Regions from separate parts of the Chelatococcus sp. YT9 genome, predicted to be linked through region 3. Evidence: predicted binding sites of a transcription regulator. Region 3 holds the regulator's gene; each other region holds the start of a gene.
What was found. Region 3 encodes LexA, which represses DNA repair genes until DNA is damaged. Its sites were predicted from a motif close to TGTTCNNNNTGTGTTCNG; they were not measured.

Region 1: the regulator LexA is predicted to act here: its motif matches at 2,755-2,772, upstream of KIO76_RS28045 (ATP-dependent helicase).
Region 2: the regulator LexA is predicted to act here: its motif matches at 1,692-1,709, upstream of KIO76_RS09660 (DNA recombination protein RmuC).

Annotation. Positions count from the first base shown of each region.
Region 1 is NZ_JAHBRW010000002.1:1,770,598-1,774,602, forward strand. It holds gene KIO76_RS28030 (ABC transporter permease) at 1-168, opposite strand, end outside; gene KIO76_RS28035 (ABC transporter substrate-binding protein) at 218-1,795, opposite strand; gene KIO76_RS28040 (RraA family protein) at 1,883-2,563, opposite strand; gene KIO76_RS28045 (ATP-dependent helicase) at 2,824-4,005, shown strand, end outside.
Region 2 is NZ_JAHBRW010000001.1:2,135,454-2,139,458, forward strand. It holds gene fghA (S-formylglutathione hydrolase) at 1-791, shown strand, start outside; gene KIO76_RS09655 (peptide deformylase) at 1,063-1,584, opposite strand; gene KIO76_RS09660 (DNA recombination protein RmuC) at 1,740-2,894, shown strand; gene KIO76_RS09665 (prephenate/arogenate dehydrogenase family protein) at 2,901-3,857, opposite strand; gene hisC (histidinol-phosphate transaminase) at 3,850-4,005, opposite strand, start outside.
Region 3 is NZ_JAHBRW010000001.1:4,061,436-4,065,440, reverse strand. It holds gene KIO76_RS18775 (ABC transporter permease) at 1-796, opposite strand, end outside; gene KIO76_RS18770 (ABC transporter permease) at 806-1,723, opposite strand; gene lexA (transcriptional repressor LexA) at 2,178-2,879, shown strand; gene KIO76_RS18760 (ComEC/Rec2 family competence protein) at 2,857-4,005, opposite strand, start outside.

The sequences.
Region 1 (4,005 bases), on a different contig from region 3:
CCCGAGGTTCTGTCGCAATTGCGCCAGTTCAGCTGGCGTCGCGTTGGGACCGGCCAGCATCGCCGCCGGGTCGCCCGGCACCAGTTGCATGATGCCGAAGGAGATGAGGCTGACAAGGAACAGGATCGGCACAGCCTGAGCAATGCGCCTCAGAGCATAAGCTAGCATGGGAACTCCGCTTGATTGCCGATCCTTATCCGCATCGGGCGTTACGCCTTTATTGCTTCAGCCAGACATTGGAGACACGCGTGTTGAAGAAGGGCACATACCCCTCGACATTCGCTCGTGTTGCTTGAATCTTCGGAATGGCACCGAAGGGGATGGCCATGACCTGATCGAACACACGGGCTTGTGCCTTGGCAAAGGCCTCCTTGCGTTTTTCGAGATCCGGGCTCGACGACAGAATATTGAACTGCTTCATGAATTCTTCGTCAGACTTGTTGCCGACGGGCTTATGCACATTGGACGGATCAGCAAGATTGCGTAAGGACTGGGCCCCGCCCTGGGCAGTCACGGTGATCCAGGTCGTGAAGAAGAAATTCCAGCCCTTGTTCTCGTTGACGCTCATGCCAAGCGCCGTCGGCCAGTCGAGCACCAGAAGCTCGGCATTGATGCCAGCCGCCTTCATCTGCTCGGACATGACGAGCGCGGTCGTATAAGCACGTGGAATATCACGCGTCGTCAGCAGCACGACCTTCTCGCCCTTATACCCCGCTTCCTTCAGAAGGGCCTTGGCCTTTTCCGGGTTGTTTTGATTGTAAAGCTCGCTGCCTGCCTCGCTGTAATAAGTCTGTCCAGGAAACTGGAACGACGGATTAAGGCTGAAAGCCCCATCGCTAGCCGCATCCATAATGTCTTCCATGTTCAGAGAGGCCAAAATCGCCTGGCGCACCTTGAGATTGTCGGTCGGCGCCTGGGAAAGATTGGGATAAGTCAGGTTCAGGCCAGCATAGTCGAGCTGAACGACCTTGATGTCCTTGTTTTTTGTCAGCCTCTCACGCGATAGCGTCGGCACGTCTTCGACAATCTGGACCTCGCCGGTTTCCAGCGCCGCCGTTCGTGCGCCGGGTTCAGCGAGCGTGCGGAACGTGACAGTATCGAGGCAGGCTTCCTTCTGCCCGGCGAAGCCCGAAATGCCCTTGAGCGTCTTGTTCGGCACATAGCCGTCGAAGCGCTTCACCTTGACGTGACTGTCAGCAACGAACTCCACCAGCTCGAACGGCCCGGTGCCGATGGGCTTTAACTGAGTCGGCTCGGCATTCGATTGGTCGGCTGGCACGATCACGATCGGCACTGTCGACGCCGAGATGCTTTCCAAGAACGTCGCGCGCGGCTCCTTCAGGATAATGCGGAAGGTCGCGTCATCGGGCGTCTCCCAACGGTCGACCGCGTCCAGCGCCGATCGGTCGATACCAACGCGCTTGTAGCGCGCGAAGGATCCTGCGACATCGGCAGATGTCAGCGGCTTCCCATTGTGGAACTTCACTCCGGGGCGCAGCTTGAACGTATAGGTCTTCCCATCGTCGCTGACATCAAGCGACTCCGCGAGGTCGAGAACGGGAGCCATGTTCTCGTCGCGCGTCATCAATGTCTCGAAGATGTTCATCGCGACATTGCGTGTTGCGTTCGCAGCGTTCACGTGCTGGTCGAGCGTGCTGAGCTTGGCTTCCATGCCGAAAACGAGATCGCCCCCCTTTCGGCCGCAGATCTCAGCCTGTGCCGCGGCCGTCCCCCAGCTCAGAAGGCCAGCCGCCACAGCAGTGCAGGCCAGAAGTCGTGCCTTGATAAGTGCCATCTTCATCCCCTTTGTTGCGTTTAAAGCGACGTGCCGTTCGGCATCTTTCGTGCGGCGCAGCCTTCGCCGGTATGGAGAACGAACCGGTCAGAGAATGCCGAACTTGGCGAAGACATTCGCCAGCGTCTCGCCCGCCGCGAGCTCTGCCAAGGTGTTGCGTTCGCCCTTGAGGCGCTCTGAAGCCCGCCGCAGGACGTCAGCCTCGACAGCTCTTGGCACAACGACGACCCCGTCCACGTCGCCAAAGACAAGGTCGCCGCTCGCGACCTTTACCCCTGCGCATTCAATTCCGACATCGAGCGCGACGATCTTCCCCCGTCCCTTGGAATCGATCGGGGCAATGCCGCCATGGAAGACGGGGTAACCGATGGAGCGGATCTCACGCGTGTCGCGGACGCAGCCGTCCATGAGGGCGCCAGCGGAGCCACGGAAATTGGCGGCGGTGCTGAGAAGTCCGCCCCAGGGCGCGATCCGTCCGGACATGCCACAGGCGAAGACCGGAATCTCGTCGCGCTTGAGGCTGTCGACAAGCGCGATTTCCAGCTCGTAGGGATTTTCGCCAGGCTGCGGCCGCTCGTAGACCTCAAGATAGAGCGCGGTGCGCGCACGCCCCACCATCACACTCGTCTCATCGAGTGGCCGGATGGTGTGGGGCATCGCCTGGTTCACGTAGCCCAGATCATCCAGCACATCGGACAAGAGGGCGCTGAAGTAGTGCTCTCGCATGTCACGCAACGACGGGTAAGCATCAATTATGGTCTCGGCCATCACACACTCGGTCAATGGTGGGCTGCCTGGAAGCGGGCCGCCTCGGTTTTGATTTATCGTTAAACTATGGCCGGGCGGACAGTGAGTCAACTGGCTTTTCACGCCTCTCCAGCCCCTCTTGCAGAGGGGCCGAGGACTCCGCGACAGGACCGGCACGCCGCGACAAATAGCGGATTTTGATCCTTTACGTTGCGAACAAAACGAGAATTTGGAAACGTGGATGCTGATGACTTCAGGATGATTCGCAGGACAACTCGCTCGTGTCGGTAGCAGCAGCCTATCTCGAAACCTTGAATGCGGAGCAAAGGCAGGCTGTTGAGCATGGCGTCGTGGATGCGAAGGCAACCATCGCACCGCCACTCCTCATCATCGCAGGCGCTGGATCGGGCAAGACGAACACGCTTGCCCATCGCGTCGCCCATCTCATCGTCGCTGGCGCCGATCCCCGGCGCATCCTGCTGATGACTTTCTCGCGGCGGGCCGCCGCCGAAATGGCGCGCCGGGTGGAGCGCATCTGCAACCGCGTGCTGCCAGCCCACGCCCGGCCACTGGCCGATGCGCTGACATGGGCGGGGACGTTCCACGGCATCGGCGCGCGCATCCTGCGGGACTGCGCCGATGAAATCGGCCTTGATCCGGCCTTCACGATTCACGATCGCGAGGACTCCGCCGACCTGATGAACCTTGTCCGCCACGAGCTTGGATTCTCGCGGACCGAGACGCGTTTTCCGGCCAAGGGTACCTGCCTTGCAATCTACTCGCGTGTCGTCAACGCCGAGATCCCGCTCGCGGATGTGCTCGGTCGCCATTTTCCCTGGTGCGCCAGCTGGGCCGACCAGCTCCGGGAGCTCTTCGCCGGTTATGTCGCAGCCAAGCAGGCGCAGAACGTGCTCGATTACGACGATCTCCTGCTCTACTGGGCGCGGGCCGCGGCTCATCCGGTGCTGGCCGAGGATATCGGCGGACGCTTCGACCATGTGATGGTCGATGAGTATCAGGACACCAACCGCCTCCAGGCCTCCATCCTGATGGCCCTGAAGCCTCGGGGCGAGGGGCTCACGGTCGTCGGAGACGACGCGCAGGCCATCTATTCGTTCCGCGCGGCCACCGTTAGAAATATCCTCGAGTTCCCCAGGCGTTTCACGCCGGCGGCCAAGATCATCACGCTGGACCGAAATTATCGCTCCACGGAGCCCATTCTGGCGGCCGCCAACGGCGTCATCGACCTCGCGAGCGAACGCTTCACCAAGAATCTCTGGACGGAGCGCCGCTCCGCGGAGAAGCCGCGCCTCGTCACCGTGCGCGACGAGGCGGAACAGGCGCGCTATATCGCGGAGAGCGTGCTCGCCAACCGGGAAGCCGGTGCCAGGCTGAAGCAGCAGGCGGTGCTGTTTCGCGCGACCCATCACAGCCGGCCGCTCGAAATCGAGCTCGCGCGCCGC
Region 2 (4,005 bases), 1.9 Mb from region 3:
ACAAGCATCGCTCCACCGAGACCGGCACGGACATGCGCTTTTCCGCCTTCGTGCCGCCGCAGGCGGCCGCGGGCAAGGTGCCGGTGGTGTGGTTCCTCTCGGGCCTCACCTGCACGGAGGAGAACTTCACCGTGAAGGCCGGCGCCCAGCGCGTGGCTGCGGAACTCGGGCTCATGGTGATCGCGCCCGACACCAGCCCGCGCGGCGAAGGCGTGCCGGATGATCCCGACGGCGCCTATGACTTCGGCCTCGGCGCGGGCTTCTATGTCGATGCCACCGTTGCGCCATATGCGCGCAACTACCGCATGGCGAGCTACATCGGCCGGGAACTGCCGGAGCTCGTCGGCGCGGAGCTGCCGGTCGATGGGACGCGGCAGGGCATCACTGGCCATTCCATGGGCGGGCACGGCGCCTTGACGCTCGCCCTGAAAAACCCAGGCCGGTTCAAGGCCGTCTCGGCCTTCGCGCCGATCGTCTCGCCGATGAACTGCCCGTGGGGCGAGAAGGCCTTGGGCGGCTATCTCGGCCCGGACAAGGCCGCGTGGCGCGCCTATGACGCTTGCGCCTTGATCGAGGACGGCGCCCGCGTCGCGGATCTCCTGGTCGATCAGGGTACCGCGGACGGGTTCCTTGCGAATCAGCTCAAGCCGGAGCTTCTTGAGGCGGCCTGCGCGAAGGCGGGCATTGCGCTGACGCTGCGCCGGCAGGAGGGCTACGACCACTCCTATTTCTTCATCGCGACCTTCATCGCGGATCACCTGAAGTGGCATGCGGAGCGGCTCAGGGCGTGAGGGTACAATGCGGCGTGGCAGTGCGCCGCCTCACCCGTCGGGATGGCCGGGACAAGCTCGGCCATGACAACGGTCCCTGACAAAGAGGCCAAGACAAACACAGGGGGGAAGCGTTCTCCGAAGGGGTGTCATCCCCGGCGCGCGCAGCGCCGGGAAGGGGATCCAGCACCACGGATGGCGTATTGTAGGGTCCCGACGTGTTCATGGATTCGGGGCTCAAGCCTCCGGCTTGCTCCGGAATGACCACGGCGGCGCCAACCGCCGGGTGGCCTTAACCCACGGCTTCGCGCTTCGCAGCCTTGGTGAATTTCTTCATCACCCGGTCGCGCTTCAGCTTAGACAGGTAGTCGATGAAGAGAACCCCGTCGAGATGGTCGATCTCGTGTTGCAGGCAGGTCGCGAGTATGCCCTCGGCCTCGATCTCCTGGGTCTTGCCGTCGAGGTCCATATAGCGCACGCGGATTTTTGCCGGGCGCTCCACTTCCTCGTAATAGTCGGGAATCGAAAGGCAGCCTTCCTCGTGAATGCTGAACTCTTCGTCGGATTCCCACGTGATCTCGGGATTGATCACCACCATCGGCGCGCGCGGCTCATCCTTTCCGGCAACGTCGATGACGAGCAGACGCTTCATGACCCCGATCTGCACGGCTGCCAGACCGATTCCTGGCGCGTCGTACATCGTTTCCAGCATGTCGGCGGCAAGCGTGCGGATCTCGTCGGTGATCTCCGTCACAGGCTCGGATGCGGTCTTGAGCCGCTGGTCTGGGATAAGGACGATAGGTTTTATAGCCATGGCGCAGACTTGCAGGGCCTTTTACAGGAAGCTGTGGGACGATGCTGTCGAGGCCTGAAAACGACAGTGTAACAGCCACATAATCACTTGCGCCGCAAGGGTCAATGTGTTCTTCTTTTGTTCGCATTGATGGTGAGGCGAGTCTCAGTTCTCCGATGAATCAGACCCTGTTGAACCTGGCAGGATATCCGCTCACCGCAGGCGAAATCATTGTCGGCGCGGCGGGCGCAGCGGTGGTTATTCTGCTTTTGCTCGCTGTTTTCATCGCGCGCACCAATCGTGAGCGCCGGATCGAAGCCGCTGAGGCGGCCGAGCGGGCGCGGGAGATGGACGACAAGGTCGCTGAGCTCAATCGCATCCAGGCGGAGATGACGGGCCGGCTGCAGACGATCGCCGAGATCTTCGGGTCGCGCCAGCAGGATTTTGCCCGCTTCGTTGCCGAACGGCTGGACGGCCTCCAGCATCGCGTTGGGCAGGGGCTCGAGGTTTCGTCGCGAACGACAGGTGAGCATATCGCACGCCTTAACGAGCGTCTCGCAGTGATCGACGCGGCCCAGAAGAACCTCACCAACCTGACCGGCGAAGTAGTCGGTCTCAAGGATATCCTAGCCAACAAGCAGGCACGTGGTGCCTATGGTCAGGGGCGCATGGAGACGATCGTCCGCGATGGTCTCCCGGCCGGGCACTATGCCTTTCAGGCGACGTTGCGCAACGGCCGCAGGCCGGACTGCCTGATCCGCCTGCCGGGTGATCATCCCCTCGTCATCGATGCCAAGTTTCCGCTGGAGAGCTTTCTCGCGTTTCGTGGGGCCACCAGCGACGAGATGCGCCGCACGGCGGCGGCGCGGGTCAAGACTGACGTGGCGACCCATGTGAAGGATATTGCCGAGAAATATCTCGTGCCTGGCGAGACGCAGGATCTGGCGCTGCTGTTCGTGCCGTCGGAGGCGATCTATGCAGACCTGCAGGAGCATTTCGAGGATGTCGTGGCGCGCGCCCATCGCGCCCGGGTGATCATCGTTTCGCCGTCGCTGCTGGCGCTCGCCATTCAGGTGATGCAGTCTCTCGTGCGGGATGCGCGCATGCGCGAGGAAGCCGAGACCATCCAGCTCGAAGTGCGCCGTATTCTGGAAGATGTCGTCAGGCTGCGCGACCGCGTGGAAAAATTGGACACGCATTTCCGTCAGGCGCAGGAGGACGTGGCGCAGATCCGCACGTCCACGGACAAGATCGTCAAGCGCGGCGAGCGCATCGAGGCGCTCGATTTCGAGGACCGGAGCGCCTCGCCGGAGATCCGCGCCGCTGAATGAGGGCTATCAGCCGTCCTTGCTCTCGCCCTGGCGCCGGCCGAAGTCGGGCGCGGCGGTTTCCTGCCCCATGTCGATGATGCTGCGGCGGATGGCGCGGGTGCGTGTGAACAGGTTGAACAGCGCCTCGCCATCGCCCCAGCGGATGGCACGCTGGAGGGCGGCCAGGTCTTCGTTGAACCGGCCGAGCATTTCGAGGACGGCGTCCTTGTTGGTCAGGAACACGTCGCGCCACATGGTCGGATCGGAGGCCGCTATGCGCGTGAAGTCGCGGAAGCCGCCGGCCGAGAATTTGATGACCTCGGATTGCGTCACGGTCTCCAGGTCGGCGGCCGTGCCGACGATATTATAGGCGATCAGATGTGGCACGTGGCTCGTGATGGCGAGGACCAGATCATGGTGCTGCGGCGTCATGATCTCGACCTGAGCGCCCATGGCCTCCCATAACCCGCGTGTCACCGCAACTGCTTCGGGATCGGCGCCTTCCGGCGGTGTCACGATCGACCAGCGATTATGAAAGAGCGTGGCGAAGCCCGCGTCCGGCCCGGAATGCTCGGTTCCAGCCACCGGATGCGCCGGCACGAGATGCACGCCAGGCGGGAGATGGGGGGCAACGGCGGCGACGACGGCTCCCTTGACCGATCCGACGTCGGACACGATCGCGCCGGGCTTCAGGGCCCCGGCGATCTCGGCCGCGACATCACCGCAGGCGCCGACCGGCACGCACAGGATCACCATATCCGCGCCGTCGGCTGCTTCGGCTGCAGTGTCGGCCACGGCATCCCCCAGGCGGAGCTCAACGAGCCGCTTGCGCACGTCGGGTGAGGCGTCACTGACGACGAGTGTGCCCGCGAGCTTGAGATGGGCGACGGCGCGGGCAATGGACGAGCCGATCAGACCAAGCCCGATGATGGCGAGCCGCCCGACGAGGGGGTCGGCGCGCGGTGGCCCCAGCCGGTCAGGCATGCGCGCCCCCGAGGAAGTCCTTTAGTGCAGCCACAACGCGGTGGTTGGCCTCCTCGTCGCCGACGGTCATGCGCAGGGCGTTGGGGAGTCCATAGGAAGCGACAGCCCGCAACACAAGCCCGCGCCTGGACAGGAAGCTGTCCGCCGC
Region 3 (4,005 bases):
ACGACAAGCTCATGTATTTGGCGCCGTCGCTGATCATGCCACCCCATGTTGGCGATGGCGGCTGCACGCCAAGGCCTAGAAAGCTGAGCGTCGCTTCCAGGAGGATCATGCGGGCGAGATCAAAGCTGGCATAGACGATCACCGCCGAGAGGACGTTCGGCAGGATGTGCTGCACCATGATGCGCGGCGTCTTCACGCCGATCGCTCGCGCGGCCTCCACGAATTCCTTGTTGCGGACGGACAGTACCGAGCCGCGCACCACGCGCGCGAAGCGCGGCCAGCCCGACAATCCCATGATGATGATGAGATTGGTGAGCGAGGGACCAACGACCGCCACCACGGCAATGACCAGGAGAACCAGCGGAAAGGCGAGCTGGATATCGATCAGCCGCAGGATGACCGCATCCGCCTTGCCGCCGTAGTACCCCGCGATGAGGCCCATCGCGACGCCCGCGAGGCCCGATACGAGGACAGCGAAGATACTGACGAAGAGCGTGATACGGGCGCCATAGATGATGCGGGAGAGAATATCGCGGCCGAGTTGGTCGGTGCCGAGCCAGTATCCCGGCACACCGCGCTCCATCAGCGCCGGCGGACGCAGGCGCAGGGTTAGCTCCTGGGCATAGGGATCATGCGGCGCCAATAGCGAAGGCGCCAGCGCGAACAGAAACCCGATCAAGATGATCAAGAGGCTGAGCTTGGCCGCCTTCTTCGCCACGAGGCGCTTCAGCACGCCGCGCCAGCGGCTTTCGATGGGGGTGGGCTCCGCTGCAGCGACAGGCGGTGACAAGGACATGGCGCCGCCTCAGTTGTAGCTGATGCGCGGATCGAGAACCGCGTAGAGGAGATCGACGACGAGGTTCACGAACACGAAAATGATCGCGAAGGTGAAAACGACTGCCTGCACAACGGGAAAGTCGCGCGCGTAGATCGCTTGGATGGCGAGGCGCCCCACTCCGGGCCAGGAGAATACCGTTTCGGTCACTACGACGCCTCCCATCAGGAGACCGACCTGGAGACCAATAACGGTGAGCACGGGAATGAAGCCGTTCCGCAGGGCGTGGATCCACAGCACGGTGCGCTCACGGGCGCCCTTGGCGCGGGCTGTACGGATATAATCCTGCCGCAGCACGTCGAGCATGCAGGACCGCGTGACGCGTGCGATCAGCGCGACGAGATTGAAGGCAAGGGTCGCGGCCGGCAGAATGAGATTGAGCCAGGAACCGCGTCCGCCCGAGGGCAGCCAGCGCAGCCATACGGCAAAGACAATGATCGAGATGATGCCGAGGTAAAAGCCTGGCAGCGCCTGTCCCATGAGCGTGATGCCGCGAATGGTGATATCGGCGGGCGTATTGCGGCGATAGGCAGCGGCCACCCCCGCCGGCACGCCGATGAAGAGCGCCATGGCCATCGTTGCGGCGGCCAGTTCCGTGGTCGCACCAAGGCGCTCCCAGACGAGGCTCATCGCCGGCTGGTTGAAGCGCAACGAGGAGCCGAAATCGCCCATGAGCCCTTTGGCGAAGAATGTGACGAACTGCTCCCACAACGGCTTGTCGAGGCCGTGCACGGACCGGAAGGCGGCCCTGGCCTCCTCGGTCGCGTTGGTCGGCAACATGAGGTCGGTCGGATCACCGCTTAGACGGGTCAGAAAAAAACACACCAGCATGATGCCGATGAGCACCGGAATCGTGAGGATGAGTCGCTGCACGATGTAACGGCCCATACATAGTTCCCCTGCCACCGTCGCACGTCTTTGAGAGCGACGGATCGCATTTTGCGACCGCTTGATTTGAAGTTGAGACGATCTTATCGGCCATGCTTAAATTCACAAGCATGAATTTCATGATGAACGATATTTCCGATTTAAAATTCACAAATTCGGAAACTGCATGCGCGGCCCCAAGTCATCCGTCCGGAAAGATGGGTGGCAGAGTTCGCAAAGAGAGAGCCTGTTGATCAGCAGAGAGGCGGCATACGGAGCGGCTGAAATCAGCCGCCCGCCTCGGGCGCGTGCTTTCGGGGTTGCGGAACACATAGAGAACAGCTATCGTCGTTCATGATTTGTTTCCTACTTCAGGAGCACAGTATTGAATAGGTGCGATTGCTCCTAAAAACTGATCGATCCTGGTGCTGGATGTGTTGGAAGCGGGCAAACGAAAGGCGGGGGTGGTCACAACATGCTGACGCGCAAGCAGAACGAGCTTCTTCGCTTCATCCACGAGCGGCTGCGGGAAACAAGCGTACCTCCCTCCTTCGACGAGATGAAGGAAGCGCTTGATTTGAAGTCGAAATCAGGCATCCATCGTCTGATCATCGCTCTCGAGGAACGCGGCTTTATTCGCCGGCTTCCTAACCGGGCGCGCGCTCTTGAAGTCATCAAGTTGCCCGATACCGCGATGGCCGCCGTGCCGCGTGGAAAATTCAGCCCAAGTGTGGTGGAGGGGGGCCTGGGACGTGTGCGCAACCTGCCTCCTGCGGCAGAAACCGATGCGCCAAAAACGATTTCGGTCCCGGTGATGGGGCGGATCGCCGCCGGCACGCCCATCTCAGCGATCCAATCGCGCAGCAACACACTGGCCATTCCGGTCGAAATGCTGAGTGCCGGCGAGCATTTTGCTCTTGAGGTCCGCGGCGATTCGATGATTGAGGCCGGCATCCTTGATGGCGACACGGTCGTTATCCGGCGCCAGGACATGGCGGATACGGGAGACATCATCGTTGCCCTGATCGATGATGAGGAAGCGACGCTTAAACGCCTGCGGCGCCGTGGCTCCTCGATCGCGCTTGAAGCGGCTAACCCGGCTTATGAGACGCGCGTGCTCGGCCCTGACCGGGTTCGGATACAGGGCAAGCTCGTCAGTCTTCTGCGTCGCTATTGAGGGGCGCCCTCTCCTCTCCCTCCTCGTTAGCCTCCGGTGCCGCATCGAGAGGATCGAGACTTTGGTGCCTCGAGGATGATGCAGCGGCTGGCGTTTTTGGGTCGGGTGGACGGCCCGCGGGCTGGGCCGGTTTGCCACCGGTGATCCAGGGACGCGATGCGGTGGAGAGCGCCTGAATTCGGCTGAAGCCGGCGCTAAGTGGATCCTCTACGAGCATGATGGCACCGCTGCGGTCGAGAATGGACCGGTCGATGATAGTGGCGGCCTCGCAGGTGCGTGGCGCCTGCAGCGGGCTCACGATGACTGCAGCACGTCGGCAATCCTCCGGGAAGGCACGTTTATCACGCACGAAGGCGATCATCTGACCGCTCTTTAAACGTGCGGTGCAGCCGAGCCGGTCACAGTGTGTGGCATGGCGCAGGGAAGGATCGTCGATAGCCCGCCCGTCACCGTCGGCTCGCAGCCACTGCTCCAGCACAAAGCCCGACGGCTTGCCGAGGACGATGAGCCGGCTGTCGGCGGCGCGCAGGGCGAGGCCGCTCGCGCCACGATCAATGTAAATGTCAGGAGGCTGTGCGCCGTGCGCCATCGCGAGCCCGATTACCGCGGGACACAGCGCAAGCCAGCGCAAGGCTGTTGTCCATAGGGTGATCCAGAGGATGGCGATGACCATCAGGCCGAGAGCGCCTACACCGAAAGCCGGCACGACCACGCGCGAGCGTTCGAGCTCGGCGACCGCGCGGGCGGATGCCAGCACCGGCACTGTGGCTTGGCCGATCAACCACCAGACCGGCCGGTCGAGCTCAAAGAAAGACGCAAAGACGCCGAGCACCGAGAGCGGCATGACCGCAAGCTCGATCAGCGGGAGCGCCATCGCGTTCCCGAGCAGACCAAACGGGTTGAGCGTCTGGAAATGATAGGCGCTAAACGGCGCCGTGGCTATGGTCGCGACCGTAGTGGTCGTGGTGAGCAGAAGCGCCCACCGCCCAACCGACCGCAGGCAGCCATAGCTGCCAGATGAAGGATCTCCGCCGACAAGGAGCCCCGTGGGCTTGACAGCAAAGGCGATCATGCCGGCGACAGCGGCGAAGGACATCTGGAAGCTAGGCCCTAGCAGGGCTTCAGG